DNA from 3 places in the Polyangium spumosum genome. Region 3 is predicted to be linked to each of the others. Evidence: predicted binding sites of a transcription regulator. Region 3 holds the regulator's gene; each other region holds the start of a gene.
What was found. Region 3 encodes HrcA, which represses chaperone genes, less so after heat shock. Its sites were predicted from a motif close to GNTAGCACTCNCCNNNGGNGAGTGCTANC; they were not measured.
Positions count from the first base shown of each region.

Region 1 (7,850 bases), on a different contig from region 3:
ACCTACGAGCGCGCCGCGGGCACCTGGTATCGCCCGCGCGGGGAGAAACCGGGCCGCGCCGCGGGGCGGCTCGATTTCAACGAGAGCGGCATCAAGAATCGGCGGGGCGTCGTCTCGTTCGGCGAGTTCGCCGAATCGAAGCCCGAGCTCTTCGAGGTGCGCCGCTTCCGCGGCGAGGAGCGTATCCCCTTCGGCGAGCGCTCGCGGTTCTTCGCGCAGCTACGCGATTACGCCGACGAGATCCGCCCCGGCGACGTGATCAGCATCCAGGGCGAGAAGCGCGACAAGCACATCCACCAGCACGCGATCTTCGTCGAGCGCGCCGACCCCGTGACGGGTTTTCCCTTCGGGCTCGCCGATCAAATGAAGCGCCCGCGCCGCCGCACCTGGGAGGGCATCATGGCCGAGGCCCCGAAGCGCAGCTTGTTTTACCGCGCGCGGCCCCGGGACGAGGTGTTCGCCCGGATCGATCCGGGCCCAGGTTGACGGCGGATCACGAGAGCCGCTCGAGGGCGCGGTGCACGAGCGCGAAGAACGCCCTCGGATCCTCGGTGTGCGGCGAGTGCCCGATCCCCTCGGGCTCCTCGAAGACCGTGTGCGGCGGCAGGTGTTCCTTGAAGAACCCGAGGCAGCAGGCCGGGATCACGCGGTCCGATTTGCCCCAGATCACGTGGATCGGCATGGAGAGCGAGGCGAACTCGCCCGGCGCGAAGAAGTGCCGCGGCTCGACGGACTCGAGGATCGCGCGCACGGACGGGTTCTTGAACATGCGCTTCAAGTCCGGCGCCACGAGCGGCCCGTACCACGGGACCGCGTGGTTCAATCGCGCCAGGAACGCGCGGGCGTCGCCCATGTTTTCGATGACGAACCCGCGGAGGAACCGCTCGCGCTCGTCCGGATCCTCGACCGGCGCGCCGGCCGGCGAGGTGAGCACGAGGCCCGCGACGCGCTCGGGCCTGCGCTGCGCGTACCGAAGCGCCATCGCGCCGCCGAGCGAGTTGCCCACGACGAGGGCCGGCGCGTCGAGCTCGCGATCGAGCACATGCGAGAGCGCTTCGAACAGGCGCTCGGGCGCGAGCGTCACCCACGGCGCGCCCGAGAGGCCGTGCCCCGGCGCGTCGAGCGCGATCACGCGGCGGCTCGCCTTTCGGATCCGCGCGAGGGTCGGCGCGAAGACCGTGGATGACGAGGCGATGCCATGCAGAAACACGACCGGCGTGGCCGCTCCCTCGCCGCGCGCGTCGTAGACGTGCACGCGCCCGACGGGCGTCTCGACGAAGCGGCTCTCGACGCCGCGGCGCACGAGCATCGCGCGCGTGACGTGATCGAGGACGGACAGCAGAACCATGGGCGCTTCTTAGCACGCGGGGGGGTTTGGGGGCGCAGCTCGGCTTGTCCGAGCGTAGCCCCTAGCGATGGCAGGCTTCGGGCGCGAGGATGTCTTGCCTCGCGCCCTGGCGATCTGCGAAGCTCTGCTGCCCAGATGGCCTCGGGCGAGCTCTCCTGCCGGCGTTGCGGCGCCGCGATCGGCGAGAAGGCGCGTTTTTGCGCCGATTGCGGCGCGCCCGTCGTGGCCGCGTCCGATCCCACGGTCCTCTTCATGAAGGCGCCCTCCGCGCTCGCGCCGACGACGCCGGTGGAGCGCGAGCCGACGCCCGCGTCTGCCTCGCCGAACAGCCGCCTGCCGCCCATGCGGATCCCGCCCGGAACCTTGCTCTCGGGCAATTACGCCGTGCAGAGCGTGCTCGGCGAGGGCGGCATGGGCGTCGTCTATCGCGCGCACGACAGCGCCCTCGGCCGCACGGTCGCGATCAAGTGCCTGCACTCGAACCTCGCCGGCGACGCCGAGATCCGGCGCCGCTTCGTCCGCGAGTCGCGCGTCCTGCGCACGTTCTCGCATCCGCACGTCGTCTCCGTCTTCGACCTCATCGAGCACGATCACCTGCTCGGCATCGTGATGGAGCACGTCGAGGGCCAGACCCTCGCGCATCACCTCGTGAAATGGCGCGGCCGCATGCCCTTCGAGGAGGTCCGCGAGATCTTCGCCGCCGTGCTCGACGCGATGGACGCGGCGCACCGGCAGGGCATCGTGCATCGGGACCTCAAGCCCGACAACGTGCTCGTCATGCGGGGGCCCGGCGGCGAGCTCGTCCCCAAGGTCGTCGATTTCGGCATCGCGCGGATCCTCGAGGGCACGACGTACACCGTCAGCGGCGCGTTGCTCGGCACCTGCCGGTACATGTCGCCCGAGCAGGTCAAGGGCGACAAGACGGCCGATCATCGCTCCGACATCTACTCGCTCGGCGTCACGCTCTACGAGCTCGCGGCCGGCCGGCCGCCCTTCCCCGAGGACAACCATTTCGCGCTCATGATGGCGCACGTCCAGACGGAGCCCTCGCCGCCCTCGCGCCATCGCGTCGAGATCCCGCCCGCGCTCGAGGAGCTCGTGCTCTCCGCGCTTGCGAAAAACCCCGGGGAGCGGCCGCAGACCTGCGCGGAGTTCCGCGCGCGCCTGCTCGTCGCCGTCGACGAGCCCGCGCCCGGATCCGTCGCCTTGCGCCCGTCGAACACCTCGGTTCCCCCGCTCGCGACGGTCCTTCGTGACACGGACGGCGCCGAGGCCGTGCTCGTGCCCGCGGGGACCTTTCTCATGGGCCCCGATCGCCGCGAGGTCTTCCTCGACGCGTATTACGTCGACCGCACGCCCGTCACGAACCGGCAATTCGCGCTCTTCGTCCAGGTCACCGGATACACGCCGGCCGACGAGAGCGGCGGCCGCTTCCTCGCGCACTGGGCGCGCGGCGCCGTGCCGCGCGGGCTCGAGGATCACCCCGTGGTGAACGTCTCGTGGGACGACGCCTGCGCGTATGCCGCGTGGGCCGGCAAGCGTTTGCCCACGGAGGCCGAATGGGAGAAGGCCGCGCGCGGGACGGACGGCCGAAGGTACCCCTGGGGCAAGGCCGAGCCGACGCCGACGCGCGCCCATTACGGCGGAAGACATCGCGGCACGGCGCCCGTCGGCTCCTACCCCGAGGGCGCGTCGCCGTACGGCGTCCTCGACATGGCCGGCAACGTCTGGGAGTGGTGCGAGGACGTCGACGATCCGGCGTTTTACATGGACGGCCCCTCGCGCAACCCGAAGAACACCGCGAAGCCGCGCCACCCGCTCTACGTGATGCGCGGCGGCTCCTGGCTCTTCGGCGCGCAATCGCTGAAGACCTACTCCCGCACCCGATTCGAGCCGCATTATCGCTTCGCGGGCGGCGGCTTTCGTTGCGTTCGCTCGGCGCGCTGAGCGCCCGCTCGGGCGTGGGCGCTTTGCGTGCGCTACGCTCCGCGGTCGAGGGCACGGGAGCGTATGAGGATCGGCTTCTTTTTCGTGATCGTCACGCTCGTCCTGATCGGGGCGGGCCTGTACGTCGGCCGCCGGGTCAAGCGAACGTTCGGGCTCGGCGTCAAGGCCGAACGTATCGGCCTCGCCGTGGTCTTCGGCGCCATCGCGTCGATGATCGCCGCGCGCGCCCTCGGCCTGCGCCCGCTCGGCGAGGTCGCCTTCACGCTGCTGCTCGCCCTGCTGATCAGCACGGGGTTGCTCCTGCTCGTGGACCTCGTGAAGCTCGGGGCCTTGCCTTTCCAGTGGCTCGCGTCACGCGTGAAGCCCGCGCCCACGCCCGCGCCCGCGCTCGGCGTCGCGAACGCGCCCGCGGCGCCCGCGCCCGAGGCCAGGACGTCGGCGCCCCCGGAGCCCACGCCGCCCCCCGCGCAGCTCCCCACGCGCAGGGTTTTTCTTGGCCAGGCCGTCACGGGATCGGCGCTGTTCGTGGGCTCGGGCAGCTCTTTTTATGGCCTGCTCTTCGGGCGACACGATTACGTGATCGAGGAGGTGCCCGTCCGCATCCCGGGCCTCTCGAGGCGCCTCGACGGGTATACCCTCGTCCAGCTCTCAGACATTCATTTCGGCACGTTCGTCGGCGAGGCCGAGATGCGCGCGGCCGAGGAGCTCGTGCGCAAGGCGCGGCCCGATCGGGTCGTGCTCACGGGGGATCTCGTCGACAACGACGCGAGGTACGCCGAGATGCTCGGGCGCCTCGTCCGGAGGCTCGCGCCGCTCGCGAAGGACGGCGTCGTGGCGATCCCGGGCAATCACGACTGGTATGCGGGGATCGACGACGTCGTCTCGGCGCTCACGGCGGCCGGCGCGCGGGTCTTGCGGAATGACGGCCTCGTGATCGGCGACGAAAAGGACGGGCTCGCGCTGCTCGGCGTGGAGGACGTGTGGGCGCGGCGCCGGGGCCGCGGGATGGGGCCGGATCTCGGCGCCGCGATCACGAAGGTGCCGAAGGACCTTCCGCGTGTCCTTCTTTGTCACAACCCCGTGTTTTTCCCGGAGGCCGCGGGCCAGGTGGCCTTGCAGCTCTCCGGGCACACGCACGGCGGGCAGGTCAACCTCGGTGTATTGCAGCCGGGCAAGGTCGTCCTGCCTCATGGATACGTCGCGGGGCTCTACGAGCGTGAGGGTTCGCGGCTCTGGGTGAACCGCGGCTTCGGCACGGCGGGCCCGCCGGCGCGGATCGGCGCGCCGCCGGAGGTGACGAAGGTCGTGCTCGTGTCGGCCTGATTCAGGGGACGACGAGGACCTTCAAGGCGCCCGGCTCGGCCGCGCGCGAGAACGCGCGCTCGGCGTCGGCGAGCGGATACCGCGCGCAGATGAGGGGTCGCGGGTCGACCTGGCCTCGCGCGAGCACGTCGATGGCGCGCTGGAAATCGCCGCAACGCGAGCCGACGATCTTGATCTCGTGGATCACGGCCGGCGCGAGGTCCACGTTCGCGACCCCTGCATACGTGCTCTTCAGGACGATCGTCCCGCGGGGCTTCACGAGGGCGAGCGCGCGGGCGAGCCCCGAGGGGTGCCCCGTCGCCTCCACGACGATATCAAAAGCCGCCTCGGAAAAACCGGATTCGAGCGCGACGTCGAGCCCCGCGGCCTCCAGGATCGCGAGTTTGTCCCGGTGTCGGCCCACGGCGACGGCGCGGCCGAGATCCCCGCGCCGCGCGGCGAGGGCGAGCCCCGTGAGCAGGCCGAGCTTGCCGTCGCCGAGCAGGCAGACGCGGTCGCCCGGCCTCGGCGCGGCCTCGTCGAAGGCGTGCAGCGCGGCGGCGAGCGGCTCGATGAAGGCGGCGCTCTCGTCGGGGATCGAATCTGGCAAGAAATGCAGGTTCTCCTCGGGGATCCGCACGGCCTCGGCGATCCCGCCGTCGCGGCCGAGGATGCCGAGCACGGTGCGCGTGGGGCAATGGTTGCGCCCGCCCGCGCGGCAGGTCGCGCAGCGCCCGCAGGCGCAGTTGATCTCCATCACGACCCGCTTGCCTGCGTGCACGCCGAGGACCTCGTGCCCGAGCACGCCGCGGAAGCCCATGTATCCGCGGGCGAGCTCCAGGTCGGTATTGCAGATGCCGGCCGACCGGACATCAACGACGACCTCGCCCGGCGTGGGCTCGGGATCGGGGACCTCGGCGAGCGCGACGCCGTCGCCTTTGCACTGGAGCGCCTTCATGGTCCGAGCGTACAAAACGAAAAACGGCACCCGAAGGTGCCGTTTTCGTTTTTTGGATTGAGCTGGCGATCCCAGCGGGAATTGAACCCGCGTTACCGACGTGAGAGGCCGGTGTCCTAACCGCTAGACGATGGGACCAGTTTTCAAATCCGTCGGCGACACTTCTTAGCCGACTTCGGGCTGGGGGACAAGGATTCGAACCTTGATAGACGGTGCCAGAAACCGTCGTCCTGCCATTAGACGATCCCCCAAGGACCGGCTTTCCCAAAGGCCTGGGGGGCCAAGGGACCGGCGGAGCACCGGAGCAGTCGCTCCGTCGTCCACGGGCCGCGCAAATTAGCCGACCCGTCGGCCCTGTCAAGCACTTCTTCGCGTATGTTCGGAACGTCGCGAGATCGTTCGGGAATTCCGTTCAATTTGGACCCGGGTGGTGCATCGGCGTCCGCCGCGACCGTCAAAAACGGATCTCCGGCGCCCTCCCTGGACGTGCGCGCGCCTTCGGAAAAACGACCAGTCGGGCCAGGGCGGGCTTGACGGTGGAAAGGGGGGATCTATTTTCCCGGCCGGTTTTAGCCACCGGCATGGCCGAGTGCCAGCGGCGTTGGTGCTCGACGTCCTTCGTGGCCAACAGCCACGGGCGAGGGGGGTCGGCCCGCCGGTGCCCAGCACACAGACTGACGAGGAAGCCATCATGAAGATCAGGCCGCTGCACGACCGCATCGTGGTCAAGCGTCTCGAGAGCGAGACCAAGACGAAGGGTGGGATCATCATCCCGGATTCGGCCAAGGAGAAGCCCATCGAGGGGCGCGTGGTGGCCGTGGGCAACGGCAAGCTGCTCCGCGACGGCAAGCTCCGGCCGCTCGACATCAAGGTCGGCGACGTCGTCCTCTTCGGCAAGTACGCCGGCAACGAGGTGAAGATCGACGGCGAGGACTTCGTGCTCCTCCGCGAGGACGACCTGCTCGCCGTCACCGGCGGCGAAGGCTCCGCGAGCTAGCCCTCGCGCCCCCGCCCTCCTCCTCACCAACCCCAAAGGGAAGAAGATCCATGTCCGCGAAGCAGATCATTTACAGCCGTAGCGCGCGCGCCGCGATCCTCCGGGGCGTCAACACGCTCGCCGAGGCCGTGAAGGTGACGCTCGGGCCGAAGGGCCGGAACGTCGTCATCGAGAAGAGCTGGGGCTCGCCCGTCGTCACGAAGGACGGCGTCACCGTGGCGAAGGAGATCGAGCTGCACTCGAAGCTCGAGAACATGGGCGCCCAGATGGTCCGCGAGGTCGCCTCGAAGACGAGCGACAAGGCCGGCGACGGCACGACCACCGCGACCGTCCTCGCCCAGGCCATCTACAACGAGGGCCTCCGCCTCGTCGAAGCCGGCCACAACCCGATGGACCTCAAGCGCGGCATCGACGCCGCCGTCGCCGCGATCCTCGAGGAGCTGAAGAAGCAAGCCGTCCCGACCAAGGACAAGGAGCAGATCGCGCAGGTCGCCACCATCAGCGCCAACGGCGACAAGGAGATCGGCAACATCCTCGCCGAGGCGATGGAGAAGGTCGGCAAGGAGGGCGTGATCACGGTCGAAGAGAACAAGCGCATGTCGACCGAGCTCGACGCGGTCGAGGGCATGCAGTTCGACCGCGGCTACCTCTCGCCGTACTTCGTCACCGATCCCGAGAAGATGAAGACGGTCCTCAACAACCCGCTCATCCTCGTGAACGAGAAGAAGATCTCGTCGATGGCGGATCTCCTCCCCGTCCTCGAGCAGGTCGTCAAGCACGGCCGCGAGGTCCTCATCATCGCCGAGGACATCGAGGGCGAGGCGCTCGCGACGCTCGTCGTGAACAAGCTGCGCGGCACGCTCAAGGTCGCCGCCATCAAGGCGCCCGGCTTCGGCGATCGCCGCAAGGAGATGCTGAAGGACATCGCGACCCTGACGGGCGCGACGGCCTTCATGGAAGACCTCGGCCAGAAGCTCGACACCGCCACGCTGCGTGACCTCGGCACGGCCCGCCGCGTCGAGATCGACAAGGACAACACCGTCATCGTCGACGGCGCCGGCGACAAGGCCGCGATCAAGGCCCGCATCGAGTCGATCCGCAAGCAGATCGCCGACACGTCGAGCGACTACGATCGCGAGAAGCTCCAGGAGCGCCTCGCGAAGCTCGCGGGCGGCGTCGCCGTCGTGCGCGTCGGCGCGGCGACCGAGGTCGAGATGAAGGAGAAGAAGGCCCGCGTCGAGGACGCGCTGCACGCCACGCGCGCGGCCGTCGAGGAGGGCATCGTCGTCGGCGGCGGC
Region 1 is NZ_WJIE01000020.1:88,491-96,340, forward strand. It holds gene GF068_RS38385 (hypothetical protein) at 1-486, shown strand, start outside; gene GF068_RS38390 (alpha/beta fold hydrolase) at 494-1,348, opposite strand; gene GF068_RS38395 (bifunctional serine/threonine-protein kinase/formylglycine-generating enzyme family protein) at 1,484-3,295, shown strand; gene GF068_RS38400 (metallophosphoesterase) at 3,359-4,618, shown strand; gene GF068_RS38405 (alcohol dehydrogenase catalytic domain-containing protein) at 4,620-5,555, opposite strand; tRNA gene GF068_RS38410 (tRNA-Glu) at 5,619-5,693, opposite strand; tRNA gene GF068_RS38415 (tRNA-Gln) at 5,736-5,806, opposite strand; gene groES (co-chaperone GroES) at 6,247-6,552, shown strand; gene groL (chaperonin GroEL) at 6,603-7,850, shown strand, end outside.
Region 1: groES (co-chaperone GroES) is a predicted target of HrcA. The motif match lies at 6,124-6,152, and genes of this name have one in related genera.

Region 2 (7,850 bases), on a different contig from region 3:
TGCACGTCCTGCGTCCCCATCTTGGGATCGGTGCGTTTTCCGGCGACGTTGCCGTCGTGCCCCGAGCCAACGCCCTTGCCGCCCGGATCCGTGCCCTGGCCGCCCTGGCCCTGCTGATCGCCCTGGCCTTGCCCCTGGCCTTCCCCCTGGCCTTCGCCCTGCCCCTGCCCGCCCCCTTGTGACAGGACGAGCATCTTCTTGCCGCCCGGGCCAATCACCCACTGTTTGCCCTGACCACCGGGCTGCTGGCCGCCGTTCTGGCCGTTCTGGCCGTCCTGGCCTTCGCCTTCCTGGCCGTCTTGACCGTCCTGGCCCTCCTGGCCCTGGCCTTGCTGGCCCTGGCCCTGCTGCGGCTGGCCCGAGCCTCCACGCGCGCGTTTGCCGAAGCGCATCATGCGCTTCATGCGCTGCTTGCCCGATTGCCCCTGCTGCCGGAGCATTTCGCGCAGCTCTTCGAGGCGCTGCCGGAGCTCTTCCTTCTCCTTCTCGGACATCTCCTCCTGCTGCATGCGGTTGATGTCCTCGGCCGCTTGTTCGAGATCCTCGGCCGACGCGCCGAGCTCGCGCATCAGATCCTCGGCGGCCTTCGCGAGCGCCCGATCGAGCTTGTCGAGCTGCCGCCCGAGGCGCTCCTGCTTCTCCGCCTCGCGATCGAGCCTCTCGAGCTCGCGCTCCTTCTTCTTGAGGAGCCGCTCCTCCTGCTCGTCCTGCGGACCCGCGTCCTGCTCGTTTTTCTTCTGCTTCTTCTTGAGCAGCTCCTCGCGGGCCTCGGCGCGCTTCTCGTTGATCGCCGCGAGCGCGTCCTTCTGCCGCTCGGAGGCCTTCTTCAGCGCGTCCCGAAGCCGCTCGAGCGACTTCTTGTCGGGCTTCTTCTTGCCGTCACGCAGCCGCTCCGCGAGGTCCTTCAGGTCCTTCTTCGCCTTCTCGAGGTCCTTCTTCTTCAGCGACTCGCCGACGGGCTTCGAGAGCTCGCTCGACTCGAGATCCTTGCCCATCTGCTCGAGCGCCTCTTCGAGCGCCTTCCGATCGGCCTCGGCGCCCTTCAAGAGATCACGCTCGATGGCCTCCATCTTGCGGAAGGCCTCCGTGCGATCGAGGCGCTTGTTCGCGATGTCCTCGACGAGCTGGTTGAACCGCTCGATCGCGGCCTGCACCTCGGGCGTCTGATCCTTCTTCGCGAGCTCCTTCGCGGCCTCGCGGAAGAGCTCGAGGTCGTCGTCCGAGAGCGCGACCGCGTCGATCGTGCGGAGCTGCGGCGGCGCTTCCTTGATGAGCGTGGGGATCTCGAGCAGCGCGACCGCGAAGGCGCCGAGGCCCACGAGCGCCGCCGCGAAGTAGTCCGAAGGAAAACGGATCGGCGCGGCCTTGCTCGGCTTCAGCTCCCGCGTGTTCTCGCACGCGTCGTCGATGGCCACCTCCATGAGCGGCGTACGCTCGGAGGTGGGGAGCGCGTCGAAGGCGAGCGCGTTCGTGAGCCGGTCGAAGAGGCCGTGATGGCGATCGAGCGCGATCGTCCCGGCCCGCGGCGGGAGCCTGCGGAGGAGCCCCACGAGCGCGACGGCGACGACGCCCGCCGCAGCGCCGATCAGGATCTGGCGCGCGCGCTGCTCGGAGAGGTGGTCGGGGAACAACTTGCGGCACGCGAGGGTGCCCGCGACGACGGCAAACGCCAGCGTGAGCGCGTTCGGCAGGTAACGCACGGCCCGCGCGACGCGGAGCCGAAACGAGACGATCGCGGCGGCGCGGCGGATGCGAGAGAGCCCTTGGGTACGGTGATCGCTCACGGTAGAAGTCGCTCCGATCGCCCCGGGAGGACCGATCGCCGGGAGGTGAGGGGCGTCATTGTAGCTGTTGACGTTTCGGGCGCCCGTAAGTTCCTGCGGGGGGAACGCGCCGCGCAGCGCGATCTTACGCGCGCCGCGCCGGGAGGATTCCCCCGGAGCGAAAGCACGTTCGGGGCGCCCCCCTACCCGCCTCCAGGAAGCTCGCGACACCCGCAGGCACAAACGACGAAGGGCGCCGCAGACGAAGACCGCCCGCCGCGCCCTCACCGAGGACCGCCGCTTCTCAGCTCGATCGACGCGCCGCCGCGCGCGGCTTCTTCGCCGTCGCCTTCCGCCCCGCCGTCGCCTTCGCCTTCGTCGTGGCCTTCTTCGCCGCCGGCGCCTTGGCCGCGCCGCCGCCCGCCGCCTTCTTCGTGGCCTTCTTCGCGGGCGCCGCCGCCTTCTTCGTGGCCTTCTTCGTGGCCTTCGCCGGGGCCTTTCCGGCCTTCTTCGCGGCCGCCTTCTTCGCCGGCTTCTTCGTGGCCTTCTTCGTCGCCTTCTTCGCGGCGCGCGCGGGCTTCGGCGGGGCCGCCTCTTCTTCCGCGGCGAGCTCCTCGTCGAGCTCGACCTCGTCGAGCGCCCGACGCGGCGGCATCTCCTTGCCGTACTTCGCCAGGAGCTCGCGGATCTTCTCGTCGAGCTTGGCGAACTCGAAGGGCTTGTCGAGCCAACCGTCGGCGAAGAGCGGCGAGGTCATCGCGTTCATGCTCTCGCCGATGCCCGTGAGCATCAGGACCGGCGTGTTCGCGAGGGCCCCGCCCGCGGCGTTCGGAGCCTTCACGAGCTTCGCGACCTCCCAGCCGCTCATCTGCGGCATCATCACGTCGAGCATCACGAGCTCGGGGTGATGCTGCTGGATCAGGCGCCACGCGGTCTCGCCGTCGGCGGCATCGTGGACGTGAAAGCCGAGGGTCCGGAGATGGCGAGCCACCAGGCTCAGCATGGCGGGCTCGTCCTCGGCGACGACGACGGTGAGAGGCTTCGTGCTGGTGCTGGCGGACGACATCGTGTCGGGATGAGAGTACGCGGAAGGGTGGAAGGTCAAGGCCTACATGCGCCCGGCACTTTCGCCGCATCACCTCGGCAGGCCCGGCGCAAGGCGCCGCCGCCCCCAAGCGGCGAGGACACCTGGACATTCCCGACGCCGTCGTAAAGTCCTGCCCGTACGCGAAGGCGCGCCCTCGGGGATCGCCGGACGAACTTCGCCACGACGTACCTCGTTCCCCCGCCCGCCGGCTCCTGCGATCATGCAGCCGCGCCATGACCACCACCCAGGACCTCGCCGCCGTGAGCGGCGCCACGGGATTCATCGGATCAGCCGTCGTACGCGAGCTGCTCGACCAGGGCCGCCGTGTGCGCGCGCTCGTCGAGCCCGGAGCGAGCCCGAAGAACCTCGAGGGTTTGCCCGCGGAGCGCGTCGAGCGCGTGGAGGTCGACGTCTGCGACGCGGCCGGGATGCGCAAGGCGCTCGAAGGCGCGAGCGCGTTTTACCACCTCGCGGCCATCTACAAGGTGTGGATGCCCGATCCCACGCCGATCCACCGCGTCAACATCGAGGGCACGTTGACCTCGTTGCTCGCCGCCCGCGACGTGGGCGTGCGCCGCGTGATCTACACCTCGTCGATCGCGGCGGTCGGCTTGAAGGACGACGGCACGCCCGCCGACGAGTCGACGCCGTGGAACCTCTGGGACCTCGCGAACGACTACATCGCCTCGAAATACCACGCCGAGCGCGTCGTCACGCGCCTCGCCGAGGCGGGCTTGCCCGTGGTGATCGTGAACCCCGCGTTCCCCTTCGGCCCGCGCGACATCGGGCCCACGCCGACCGGCGGCATCATCCTCTCGTTCCTGCGAGGGAAGATGCCCGGCGTGGGCAAAGGCGGGTTCTGCGCGGTCGACGTGGACGACGTCGCGATCGCGCACGTCGCCGCCGAGACCCGCGGGCGCATCGGCGAGCGGTACATCCTCGGCAACCACAACGTCACGTTCCGCGCGTTCCTCGAGCTCGTCGCCGAGGTCTCCGGCAAGAAGCCGCCGCGGCTGCCGATCCCCGCCGGCCTCGCGCGCGCCATGGCCTTCGGCCTCGAGTCCTGGGCCGATCACGTGAGCCACACGCCGCCGATCGCCACCTACAGGAGCGTCCGCTACATGCAGCACCACGCCTACTACGACGGCTCGAAGGCCCGGCGCGAGCTCGGTTTGCCCGTGACGCCCCTCCGGACCTCGGTCGAGCGCGCGATCGAGTACTTCCGGGCGAACGGGATGGTTTGAGCCCCAACGGATGAGGAGGATCAGGCCGCCCGAGCGAGGGTGATCTTGTCGGACTGGCCGGCCGCGTAGAAGGAGCGCAGCGCGCGGCGCATGCGGTCGAAGTGGCCGCGGCGGGCGAAGCTCTCCTCGAGCCTGCCGGCGAAGCGCGCGGCGAGATCGTTGGCGAGGCGGTACCGATCGCCGCGCTCGGTGCCCGGCGGGTGGAGGTACACCACGGCCTCGAAGAGGCGCGCCCGGATGCGCGCCGCGCGCGCCGGATCGAAGCGCCGCGCGGCGAGCGGGCCGTGCACGAGCAGGACGTACTTGTCGACCTCGGCCTGGAGCTCGAGCTCGAGCTGCGTCGCCGGCAGCTCGCGCCGCGCGCGCTCGGCGAGGTACAGGAAATGGCTCACGCCCTCGACGACCTGGCAGAGCAGGTCGAAGGGCGGGCTCTTTGGCTCGAGCGCCGCGCGCGGCAGGTGGAGCGCGAGCGAGACGCCGTCCTCGTCTTCCCGCACGAAGAGCACCTCGCGCCCCGCCTCGTCCGCCTCGTCCGCCTCGTCGATGGGCTGGATGAAATCCTCGACCGGCGGCGCCTCCGGGATGCCGTACGTGTGGCAGAGCTCTGCCTGGATCCGCGCAGGGAGCGAGGGCGCCATCAGTGGACGCCCTCCTTTCCGCGCTGCGGCACGAGCCCGCGGGCGCCGAGCTCCTCCGCGATCTTCGACGAGCCCGTCTCGAGCCAGCGCTCGTAGAGCTTGATCAGCCCACGCTGGCCCTGCGCGCCCTTCGCGATCGCGCCGTCGGCCACCTCGTTCAGGACGGCCACGAATTGCTCGAATCGGTCGGCGAGCTCGGTGAGGACGTCGTGGGTCGCGCGCTGGCCCGGCGCGCGCAGCATGGCCGAGGCGTTGTCGTACGCGGCCCGGCCGACGCGGATCACGTAGCCGCGATTGATCCCGCGCAGCTCGACGTGGCCGCCGAAGAAGCCGACCCCGTAGAGCACGCCGTCGCCGAGCGCGCGCAGGCGCTTGAAGCGCGTGACCCCGGAGGCCTCGAGCGCGTCGTGGAGCTGGAAGGCGAGGGGTCGGGAAAATGCCGACTCGTTCTCCTCGCTGGGGTGCGCATAGTCACACAGAACACCGACGAGATAATGAGACGCCGCCGCGGAGGCCTCGATCTTCCGCGAGCGCAGCGCATCACCGACGGCGCTCATGAAGTAGTCGGATATACTGAGAGAGATCGCAATGCTGGTTGTACGGCTCACGGGGCACCTCGTCCTGGACGGGGCGCCTCGGGACCGGGATCCAGCAGGCGCCACGCGCCCGGTTGAACAACTCGTCCTCGAAAGACCGGAGAGTGGGGCTTCGCGGTCGGCTTTCGACCGGACGCGGGCCCCATGAACGGAATCTACCGCAGGGGGCGCTCGGCGCCCAGCACACGGCGGACGGTTTTACGAGGGATTCCGAGGATTTGTGGCCACCCCGGGGGGCGGCTGCCAACGATCGGCCCAGCCGAGAATTTCAGCCGCTTGACAGCCGAACGACCATGACTATCTTCCGCGCCGTTCGTTAGCACTCACCCCCCGTGAGTGCTAACAATCGAAAAACCGCAAGCTCATCGGGCATGTGGCGGGGGCGCCCAAGCACGAACGCGCGCTCGCGCCTGCCCATTGCGAATGGGATCTGGTGGCCGCCGGCCACCCCCGGAGGGTTTCACGATGGCGACGAAGATCAGGCCTCTGCAGGACCGCGTGATCGTCAAGCGACTCAAGGAAGAAGAGAGGACCAAGGGCGGGCTCTACATCCCGGACTCCGCCAAGGAGAAGCCCGTGGAGGGCACGGTCCTCGCCGTGGGCAATGGCAAGGTCCTCGAGGACGGCACCGTCCGCAAGCTCGACGTGAAGGAAGGCGACCGCGTCCTCTTCGGAAAGTACTCGGGGACCGAGGTGAAGCTCGACGGGGAAGAGCACCTCATCCTGCGCGAGGACGACATCCTGGGCGTGATCGAGGCGTGACGCGGGCCGTGGCCCCCTGAATCTGGAGATATCGAGATGGCAGCCAAAGAGATCATCTACAACGAGTCCGCGCGCAGCATGATCCTCGCGGGCGTCAACGCCCTCGCCGACGCGGTGAAGGTCACCCTCGGCCCGAAGGGTCGCAACGTCGTGATCGAGAAGAGCTTCGGCTCGCCCACCGTGACCAAGGACGGCGTCACGGTCGCGAAGGAGATCGAGCTCGAGAACCGCTTCGAGAACATGGGCGCGCAGATGGTGCGCGAGGTGGCCTCGAAGACGAGCGACATCGCGGGCGACGGCACGACGACGGCGACGGTGCTCGCCCAGGCGATCTACCGCGAGGGCTCCAAGCTCGTCGCGGCGGGCCACAACCCGATGGAGATCAAGCGCGGCATCGACAAGGCGGTCGAGGCCATCGTGACGCACCTGAAGAGCGTCGCGAAGCTCACGCAGGACGCGAAGGAGATCGCGCAGGTCGGCACGATCAGCGCGAACGGCGACCTGACGATCGGCAAGCTCCTCGCCGACGCGATGGAGAAGGTCGGCAAGGAAGGCGTCATCACGGTCGAGGAGGCGAAGAGCGCCGACACGACGCTCGACGTGGTCGAGGGCATGCAGTTCGACCGCGGCTACCTCAGCCCGTACTTCGTGACGGACGCCGAGGCGATGAAGACCGTGATGGAGGACTGCTACATCCTCATCTCGGAGAAGAAGATCTCCAACATGAAGGACCTCCTCCCGGTCCTCGAGGCGATCGCGAAGCAGCAGAAGAACCTGCTCATCATCGCCGAGGACGTCGAGGGCGAGGCGCTCGCGACGCTCGTCGTGAACAAGCTCCGCGGCACGCTGCACTGCGCCGCCGTCAAGGCGCCGGGCTTCGGTGATCGCCGCAAGGAGATGCTGAAGGACATCGCGGTCCTGACCGACGGTCAGGTGATCGCGGAGGAGCTCGGCCTCAAGCTCGAGAACGTCACGATCTCGGATCTCGGCCGCGCCAAGACCATCCTCATCGACAAGGACAACACGACGATCGTCGGCGGTCAGGGCAAGAAGGACAAGATCAAGGCGCGCCAGCAGGAGATCCGCGCCCAGATCGAGCACACGACGAGCGACTACGACCGCGAGAAGCTCCAGGAGCGCCTCGCGAAGCTCGTCGGCGGCGTGGCGGTGATCAAGGTCGGCGCCGCGACCGAGACCGAGATGAAGGAGAAGAAGGCCCGCGTCGAGGACGCGCTCCACGCGACCCGCGCGGCCGTGGAAGAGGGCATCGTCCCCGGCGGCGGCGTGGCGCTCATCCGCGCCCAGGCCTCGCTCGGCTCGCTCGAGGTGAACGACGAGCAGCGGTTCGGCGTGAACATCATCCGCCGCTCGATCGAGGAGCCGCTCCGCCAGATCTCGGCGAACGCCGGCGAAGAGGGCTCGATCGTGGTCCAGAAGGTCCGCGACGGCCAGGGCTCGTACGGCTACAACGCCGCGAGCGGCGAGTACGGCGACCTGCTCGCGATGGGCGTCATCGACCCGGTGAAGGTCGTGCGCTCGGCGCTCCAGAACGCCGCGAGCGTGGCGAGCCTCATGCTCACCACCGAGGCGCTCATCGCGGAGCGTCCGAAGGAGGAGAAGGCGGCGGCAGGTGGCGCGCACGCGGGCCACAGCCACGACTTCTGATCCGAAGCGCGCCGTGACACCCACGGCGCAATCGTGAACGGACAACAAGGCCGGCTCCGTCGAACAACGACGGGGTCGGCCTTCGTTTTTTTCTT
Region 2 is NZ_WJIE01000002.1:550,593-558,442, forward strand. It holds gene GF068_RS08190 (hypothetical protein) at 1-1,784, opposite strand, end outside; gene GF068_RS08195 (response regulator transcription factor) at 2,068-2,829, opposite strand; gene GF068_RS08200 (NAD-dependent epimerase/dehydratase family protein) at 3,084-4,094, shown strand; gene GF068_RS08205 (hypothetical protein) at 4,115-4,732, opposite strand; gene GF068_RS08210 (hypothetical protein) at 4,732-5,289, opposite strand; gene groES (co-chaperone GroES) at 5,794-6,090, shown strand; gene groL (chaperonin GroEL) at 6,127-7,755, shown strand.
Region 2: groES (co-chaperone GroES) is a predicted target of HrcA. The motif match lies at 5,644-5,672, and genes of this name have one in related genera.

Region 3 (7,850 bases):
CACCATCGCGGGCACGCTCGCCGTCGCGCTCGGCCTCGCGGGCGACGCGGTCCTCGTCATCGGCGCTCGTATCGTCCTCGCCTCCGTCGGCGCGGGCATGCTCGTCGGCCGCGCCGCCACGACCCCGCGCGAGCCCTCCGATCCGCACCCCGCGCCGATCCTCGCGCCCTCGATCCTCTCGCTCGTCCTCGCCACCTTCGCCGCGCTCCGCGCGCATCCGTCCCTCGGCTCCGAGGCCGCGTCGCTCGCCGGCCTCATCGTCACGGCGACGGCCGTCGGCGCATGGCTGCTCGAAGGCGCGCGGCACGCCTCCCTCGCCGAGCGCGCCTTCGTCGCGCAGTCGCTCGCCGTGCCTGGCAGGCGCGCGCCCGACGACGGCTCGGCCGGCGAGATCGCCAAGAAAAAGGTCTTCGACATCTGCCCTGGCGAGCAGGTCCTCGTCGAGCCGGGCGAGGTCGTCCCCGTTGATCTCGTCGTCGGCTCGGGCGAGGTCTTCGTCCTGCCCTGGCTCGGCGCGACCACGCCCGTGCGCAGGCGCGCGGGTGAGCCCGTCGTCGCGGGCGCGAAGGTCGTGCGCGGCAGGCTGCGCGGCACCTGCACCTTCGCCGGCAACGACCGCGCCTTCGCGCGCGTCCTGCTCGATCCGCGCAGGCGCGCCGACGCCCTCGCGCCCATCGCGCGGGCCTCGCGTGCCCTCGCCGAGCGCTGGTCGCTCGCGGCGCTCGTGACCGGCGCGCTCTCGGCCTTCATCGCCGGCGGACGCTCCGCCGTCGAGATCACGATGACCGCCGTCGCCTCCCACGCCGCGCTCGCCACCACGCTCGTCGCGGGTGTCGCCGGCGTGCACGTCGCGCGTGGCATCCTGCACGCCCAGCGCCGCGGCATCGCCTACAAGAGCGAGGGCGCCTGGGATCGCGCCGCGCGCGTCAACGTCGCCGTCTTCTGCGCGCGTGGCACGCTCCTCCTCGGCGAGCCCGAGCTCGCGGAGCTCGAAGCCACGGGCGGCAAGCTCGAGCCGCTCGACGTCCTCTCGCTCGCGGCAGGCGCCGAGCGCGGCGAAGAGCACCCGATCGCGACGGCGATCGTCCGCGCCGCCGTGACGCGCTCGGTGCGCCCCGACGGCGTGCGCAACGCGCATCATGTCCCTGGCCTCGGCGTCACCGCCGTGACGAGCTCCGGCGAGGACCTCTGCGTCGGCAGCCGCGCCCTCCTCCTCGCGAACCGCATCTCCATCGCCGCGGCCGAGCAACGCATCGCCGAGCTCGAGGCCCTCGGCCGCACCGTCGTCCTCGTCGCCGTCGGCGCGCGCCTCGTCGGCATCCTTGGCCTGCAGGACGGCTTGCGCCCTGGCGCGCGCGCGGCCGTGCAGCACCTGCTCGACGCGCAGATCGAGCCTGTGATCATGTCGGGCGACGCGCGCGAGACGTGCGAGGCCATCGGCCACTCGCTCGACGTCGATCACATCCGCCCCGAGGTCCTGCCGACCGAGCGCGCGGCCGAGGTCCGCAGGCTCATCGACGCGGGCATGTCCGTCGCGGTCCTGGGTCATCCTGGCGTCGACGAAGGCGCGCTCGGCGCGGCGGACGTCGCGGTCGCGCTCGGCGCGGCGGGCTCTTCGCCGGGAGACCTCTCCGTCGCGCTCGCCTCGGATGACGTGCGTGACGCGGCGCTCGCGCTCGCCATCGCGCACCGGGCCCGCCTCGAGGCGCGCGTTGGCCTCCTCATCGCCGTCATCCCTGCGCTCGTCGGGGCGATCGCCGTGGCGTTTGGCGTGCTTCCGCCTGCGTATGCGCCGCTCGCCTCGCTCCTCGGCGGGGCGATGGCGGTTTTGCATGTGCGAGCGCTCGACCGCGTGCGGGAGTCGGGGAGCACGCGAGGACATACGTGGGAAAACGGTCCAAGCGACACTTGACGCCCGGAAACGTGGACGGGATAAATGAGGCCATGGTCGCGAGCGTGAGGGAGGAAGCCGTGACCCTGGACCGAGCCGCCGTGGATCGCTTGCGGGCTCGACTCCAGGCGTACATGGCCAAGAAGGGGTTGCGCTCGACCGCGCAGCGGCGGCTCATCGTCGACACCTTCTTCGAGGGCGCGTCGCACATGACGATCGAAGACCTGCTCACCGAGGTCCGCGTGCGCGACAAGGGCATCGGTTACGCCACGGTCTACCGCACGCTCAAGCTGCTCGCCGAGTGCGGCGTGGCCTCCGAGCGCCGCTTCGGCGACGGCCTCAGTCGTTACGAGCTCGCCGACGACGCCAAGTCGCACCACGACCACCTGATCTGCGTCGCTTGCGGCACCATCGTCGAGTTCGAGGAGCCGAAGATCGAGGCGCTGCAGGACGAGATCGCGAGCCGCTACGGCTTCCACGTCACCTCGCACAAGCACGAGATGTACGGCACCTGCGGCGACTGTCAGAAGAAGGTCTCTTGAACGGCGCGCCCCTCCGCCGCGACGAACGCGGGCAGAGGGGCGCGAGATCCGAGCGGTTTTACTCGCCGACCTGCGCGACGTAACTCACGCGCGCGACCGGATCGTAGAGCGGGTTCAAGACCTGCACCGGCGGGGCCACGAGCCCTGCGTACTGCGTGTTGTCGAGCACCACGTAGTAGAGCCCCGGCGCGAGGTTGAACTTCTTCGTCTGCGCCGGCCCTGGCGCGAGCGGCGCGCCGCCGAGCACCGGACCCGGCGCCGGCCCGAGCGGCTTGCCCGTCTGGTACGACTCGCGCCACATGTCGCCGACCGGCTTGGCGACGATCATCACGTCGACCGTCGGCCCCTGCACGCTCATCGTCAGGTAGAGCGATTGCCCCGATCCGACCTCGAAGGGCCCGAGGTAGTCGCGCGCGTTGCCGTGGATGTCCAAGCTCTCGTTCGCGAACGTGAACCTCTCGTCGTCCTGCACCTTGAACGGCTTGATGGGCTTGTTCGGCGGCGTGAGGATCCCGAGCGTGAACTCGTTGCCGCGGTCCTCGTTGGCCACGACCGTGAACCCACGCGTCAGCTCGCCCGTCATCACCTGGTTGCCGAAGAAGTTCGTCAACGTGCCGAAGGGCGGGATGTTCGAGGCGATGTTGAACGCGGGGTTCTCGATGTACCCGAGCCGGAAATCCGGCCCCGAGATGATGCGGTTGAGCCGTCCCCAGACGTAGATGTCGTCGTCGGCGATCGCGAAGTCGGGCCGCAGCTCGATCGTCGTCGACGCCGAGAACCCGACACGCTTGGCCGGGTTCATGTAGCCGTAGCCCGTGCCCGAGAAGCTCACCGCCACGGTTTGTCGTGCGTCGTCGACGGTGTAGTTACACGTCATCGGGAAGAAGCGGCCGATGGCGGGCGAGGCCGAGTCGGTCTTCAGCGAGACGCCTATCTTCAGCATCTCCGGACAGATCCGGCTCGCGCCGAAGTTCGAGAACAGCCACCACCGGAGCTGCGGGTTCGCGTTCACCACGCCGCCGGCACAAGGGCATCCGGCCACGGCGAAGGAGAGCGCGAGCACGAGCACGACCAGGAATGCGCCCGCCGGTCGGGCGGACGACTTGCGACGGGAGGCAAGCACGCGGATTACCATAGCGACAGAGCGGGCGAGCGTGTCCGGGAACCTGCACCAAAGAGCCAGGATCCAGGGCGCGCTCCGTTGGAGGTGGAAACGACGCCGAAGGAAGGCCCTCCTTGGACGCGTTCTCCGGCCCTCCCCTGAAAACCGGGCACGAATCCGGCACTTCGGAGGCCGCTGGAGGAATTTGCCCTGGATTCGTCGGTCGGATTTGACCTCTCCATCCAGCAGGCCTACAAAAAGCGAAGCAAGCTAGCGCAGGGGAGAGAGACGACGACCCCGGGTGGCTCGTAGGGACGGACGCGATCATGAGTGACCTGACGAACCGCTCTCGAAAGATCCTTCTCGCCGTCGTCACCGAGTTCATCTCGACCGGCGCCGCGGTGGGAAGTCGCACGCTCGCGCGCAAGTATGGCCTCGACCTCTCGGCGGCCTCCGTTCGCAACGTGCTCGCCGATCTCGAGGAGGCCGGCTACCTCAAGCAGCCGCATACGTCCGCGGGCCGCGTCCCTACCGATCGCGCGTTGCGCCTCTTCATCGACACGCTCGTGCAGGCGCGCGCCTACAGCCCCGAAGAGCAGGCCAAGCTCGGCCAACGTTTCGCCGAGATCTACGCGCTCGCGACAGACCCGATGCGCGAGGCCGGGCGGTACCTCTCCGAGCTCTCCGGCACGGCGGCGGTCATCGCCTCGCCGCGCACCGAGCTCCGCGCGCTCTCGCAGCTCCGCTTCATCCCCACGCGCCCCGGCCAGCTCCTCGCCGTGCTCGTCTTCTCCGACGGCTCCGTCGAGAACCGCTTCATCCAGATCGAAGAGGTCCCCGCCGAGCCGGAGCTCACGCGTATCCACAACCTGCTCGCCGACGTCATCGAAGGCCGCTCGCTCGGCGAAGCCCGCGACCTCTTCGCGCGCCGCCTCGCCGACGAACGTATCGCCCTCGACGCCTTGCGTCGCCGCGCCTTCGAGCTCGGTCGCCGCGCGACCGCCGACGTGAACCGCCGCGGCGGCGACGTCGTCATCGAGGGCCAGGGCAAGCTCATCGACCTGCCCGAGTACACCGACGCGTCGCGCTTGAAGAAGCTGCTCCGCGCCCTCACCGAGCGCGAGGATCTGCTCAAGCTGCTCGACAAGGTCATCGCCGCGGGCGCGGTCACGGTGTTCGTCGGCAGCGAGGCCGGCGAGCTCGGCGAAGGTGATCTCAGCCTCGTCGTCGCGCCGTACACCGAGCACGGCCGCGTCGCCGGCACCATCGGCGTCCTCGGCCCGACGCGTATGGACTACGCGAAGGTCATGCCCCTCGTCGACGCGACGGCCACCGCGATGAGCGAAGCGCTCGGCGGTCGGCGTGGCTCATCCTGAGGCGCGCAACCTCTCGAGCACGCCCTCGAAATCCTTGGGCGGAGGTTCCTCGAAGAGCACCTCCTCGCCCGTCTGCGGGTGCTCGAAGCCGAGCTCCGTCGCGTGCAACATGAGACGCGGCGCGTCGATACGCGGGCCCGCGTAGTCGCGCACGTACACGTTCTCCCCGACGATCGGATGTCCCGCCTCGGAGAGGTGGATGCGGATCTGATGCGTTCGTCCCGTCTCCAGCCGGCACGCGACGAGCGTCGCGCCGCGCAGCCGTTCGAGCGGCTCGACGTGCGTCACCGCGAGTTGCCCCTCTCCGCGTCGTTGTCCCTCGTCGAGCGAGCCACGCAGGCCATCTCCGCGATCGGCGATGAGCCGCGATCGGAACGTCCTCTTGCCGAGGTCGCCGTGCACGATCGCGAGGTAGACGCGGCGCACCGAGTGCACGCGGAACTGCTGGGACAAACTCTTCTTCGCGGCGAGCGTCCGCGTGAAGACGAGCAGCCCGCTCGTCGCCTTGTCGAGCCTGTGCACCACGCCGAGCGGCGCGCGTCCGCGGATCTTGTCGCGGCGCGCGAGCAGGTCCCGCACGAGCGCGTCGAGCGTCTTCTCTCGCTCCTCGGGTGACTCGTCTCCGAACGGGATCGTCGAGATCCCCGCGGGCTTTCGCACCACGACGAGGGCGGGATCCACGTGCACCACGAGCTCCTCGCCGAGCTCGGCGAGCCGCGCGGCCTTGCGCGAAGGCGCCCGCGGGTGCCGCGTGATCTCGGCGCCGGCCCGTGTTTTTCGGGTCGAATCGAGCATCTGCGTCCCGTCGACGGCGATCTTGCCCGTCTCGATGAGCCTTCGCGCGTCGGACCACGAGAGCGCGCCGAGCGTCCGGACCACCCCGTCGAGCGGGCGACCTCCGAGCTCCGGCGGGACGATCCAGGTCGCGTCGGGCGAACCGAGCGAGCTCGCCGGCTGACCGGCGGGGGGCGGGGTGCGAGGTGCGCCACGCGAGGCGGCGCGGGAGCGGGAGCGGGTCGGGTTGCGCGAGGACATGCGGGAAAACGGCGGGCAGGCAGACCAACGATCGCGCTCACGATGACGTGCCGCGCATGAATATGCCGCTCGATTTTTCCTCGTGGGCCTCGCTTGCGCTATGCTCGCGTCGCTCTTCGGAGCAACGTTCGATCGTGGGCGCTCGACACTTCACGCCGCATGGGCGCCCGCGGCGAAAAATCATCCGGCTTGTTGACACGCCGCGCGCGCGAGACCGAAGATAGCGCGAAAGACAGCCCCAGCGGCGCTTTACCCCAGAGGAGACCGTTCCGTGGCCAGCACCATCCTCGCCGTCGACGACAGCGTGACCATGCGCAAGGTCCTCGAGATCACGTTTGCGGGTCCCGAGTTTCGCTGCGTGACGGCCAATGGGCCCGACGCCGCCCTGGAGAAGCTCAAGACCGAGAAACCTGCCCTCGTGATCACGGACGGCACGCTCTCGCCCCTGAACGGTTACGAACTCTGCAAGGCGATCAAGGCGGCCTCGCCCGGGACCCAGGTCCTCTTCCTGTCGTCCAAGCAAAACCCCTACGATCCGGCCAAGGGCACGGCGGCCCAGGCCGACGACCACATCGACAAGCCGTACGACAGCACGGCGATGATCGACAAGGTCAAGAAGATGCTGGCGTCGCCCGGCAAGCCGGCCGAGGCCCCGAAGGCCGCCGCCGCGCCGATCGCCGCGCCGACCCCGGCCGCCGCCGCCAAACCGACGCCCGTCGCTGCCGCTGCGGCTCCGCCCCAGCGCGCCAAGACGATGCTCTACAACCCGGGCGGCGTGAACGCGGGCCTGCCGGGCATGCCCGGCGCCGCGCAGAAGCCCGAGCCCGCGCTCGCGAAGACGGACGTCTCGGCCAAACCCGGCAGCCCCGCCGCTGCCGTCGCGGGCGCGGTGAACGGCGGTCAGATGGCGGCGCGCCTCGAAGAGATGGGCCTGACGCCCGCGCAGATCGAAGGCGTACTCGCGCTCTCGCGCGAGGTCGTCGAGCGTGTCGTGTGGGAGGTCGTCCCCGTCCTCGCCGAGACGCTGATCAAGGAAGAGATCGCGCGGCTGACGAAGTGACGATGGGGGGGTCCGGGAACCCCCCCAAACCCCCCTGAGTTTTCCTCAGCGACCGCATTCTAGGCGGCTGTCTTCGACATTTTCTCGCGACCTCTCGTTCGTCGGGGCCTCGTGCATGTTGCCGCGGTGTGGCAATGTGCCTGCCCCCGATGAGCACTGCCGAACTCGCGAAAGCTTACGAGCCGAAGGACGTCGAACCCCGCTGGTACGCCTACTGGGTCGAGCACGACGTCTTCGCCGCGACCCCCGATCCGGCGGACACGCGCCCCGTCTACGTCCTGCCCATGCCGCCCCCGAACGTCACGGGGTCGCTCCACATGGGCCACGCGCTCTTCGTCACGCTCGAGGACGTCCTCACCCGCTGGCATCGCATGCGCGGGTTCAACACGCTCTGGCAACCCGGCATCGATCACGCGGGCATCGCCACGCAGACCGTCGTCGAGCGTCAGCTCAAGCGTGAAGGCAAGAGCCGCCACGACCTCGGGCGCGAGGCCTTCATCGAGCGCGTCTGGCAGTGGAAAAACGAGAGCGGCGGGCGTATCGCCCTCCAGCAGCGCGAGCTCGGCGCGAGCCCCGACTGGCCGCGCAGCAAGTTCACGATGGACGCCGACATGTCACGCGCCGTGCGCGAGGCGTTCGTGCGTCTCTACGAGCAGGAGCTCATCTACCGCGACACGCGCCTCGTGCACTGGGACTGCGAAGCGCAGACCGTGCTCTCGAACCTCGAGGTCGAGAACGAAGAGGCGAACGGCGAGCTCTTCGAGTTCGCGTATCCGATCGCTGGTGGAGAAGGCGAGCTCGTCGTCGCCACGACGCGCCCTGAGACGATGCTCGGCGACACCGC
Region 3 is NZ_WJIE01000003.1:768,661-776,510, forward strand. It holds gene GF068_RS13180 (HAD-IC family P-type ATPase) at 1-1,912, shown strand, start outside; gene GF068_RS13185 (Fur family transcriptional regulator) at 1,978-2,433, shown strand; gene GF068_RS13190 (hypothetical protein) at 2,492-3,556, opposite strand; gene hrcA (heat-inducible transcriptional repressor HrcA) at 3,862-4,911, shown strand; gene GF068_RS13200 (RluA family pseudouridine synthase) at 4,903-5,946, opposite strand; gene GF068_RS13205 (response regulator) at 6,218-7,006, shown strand; gene GF068_RS13210 (valine--tRNA ligase) at 7,156-7,850, shown strand, end outside.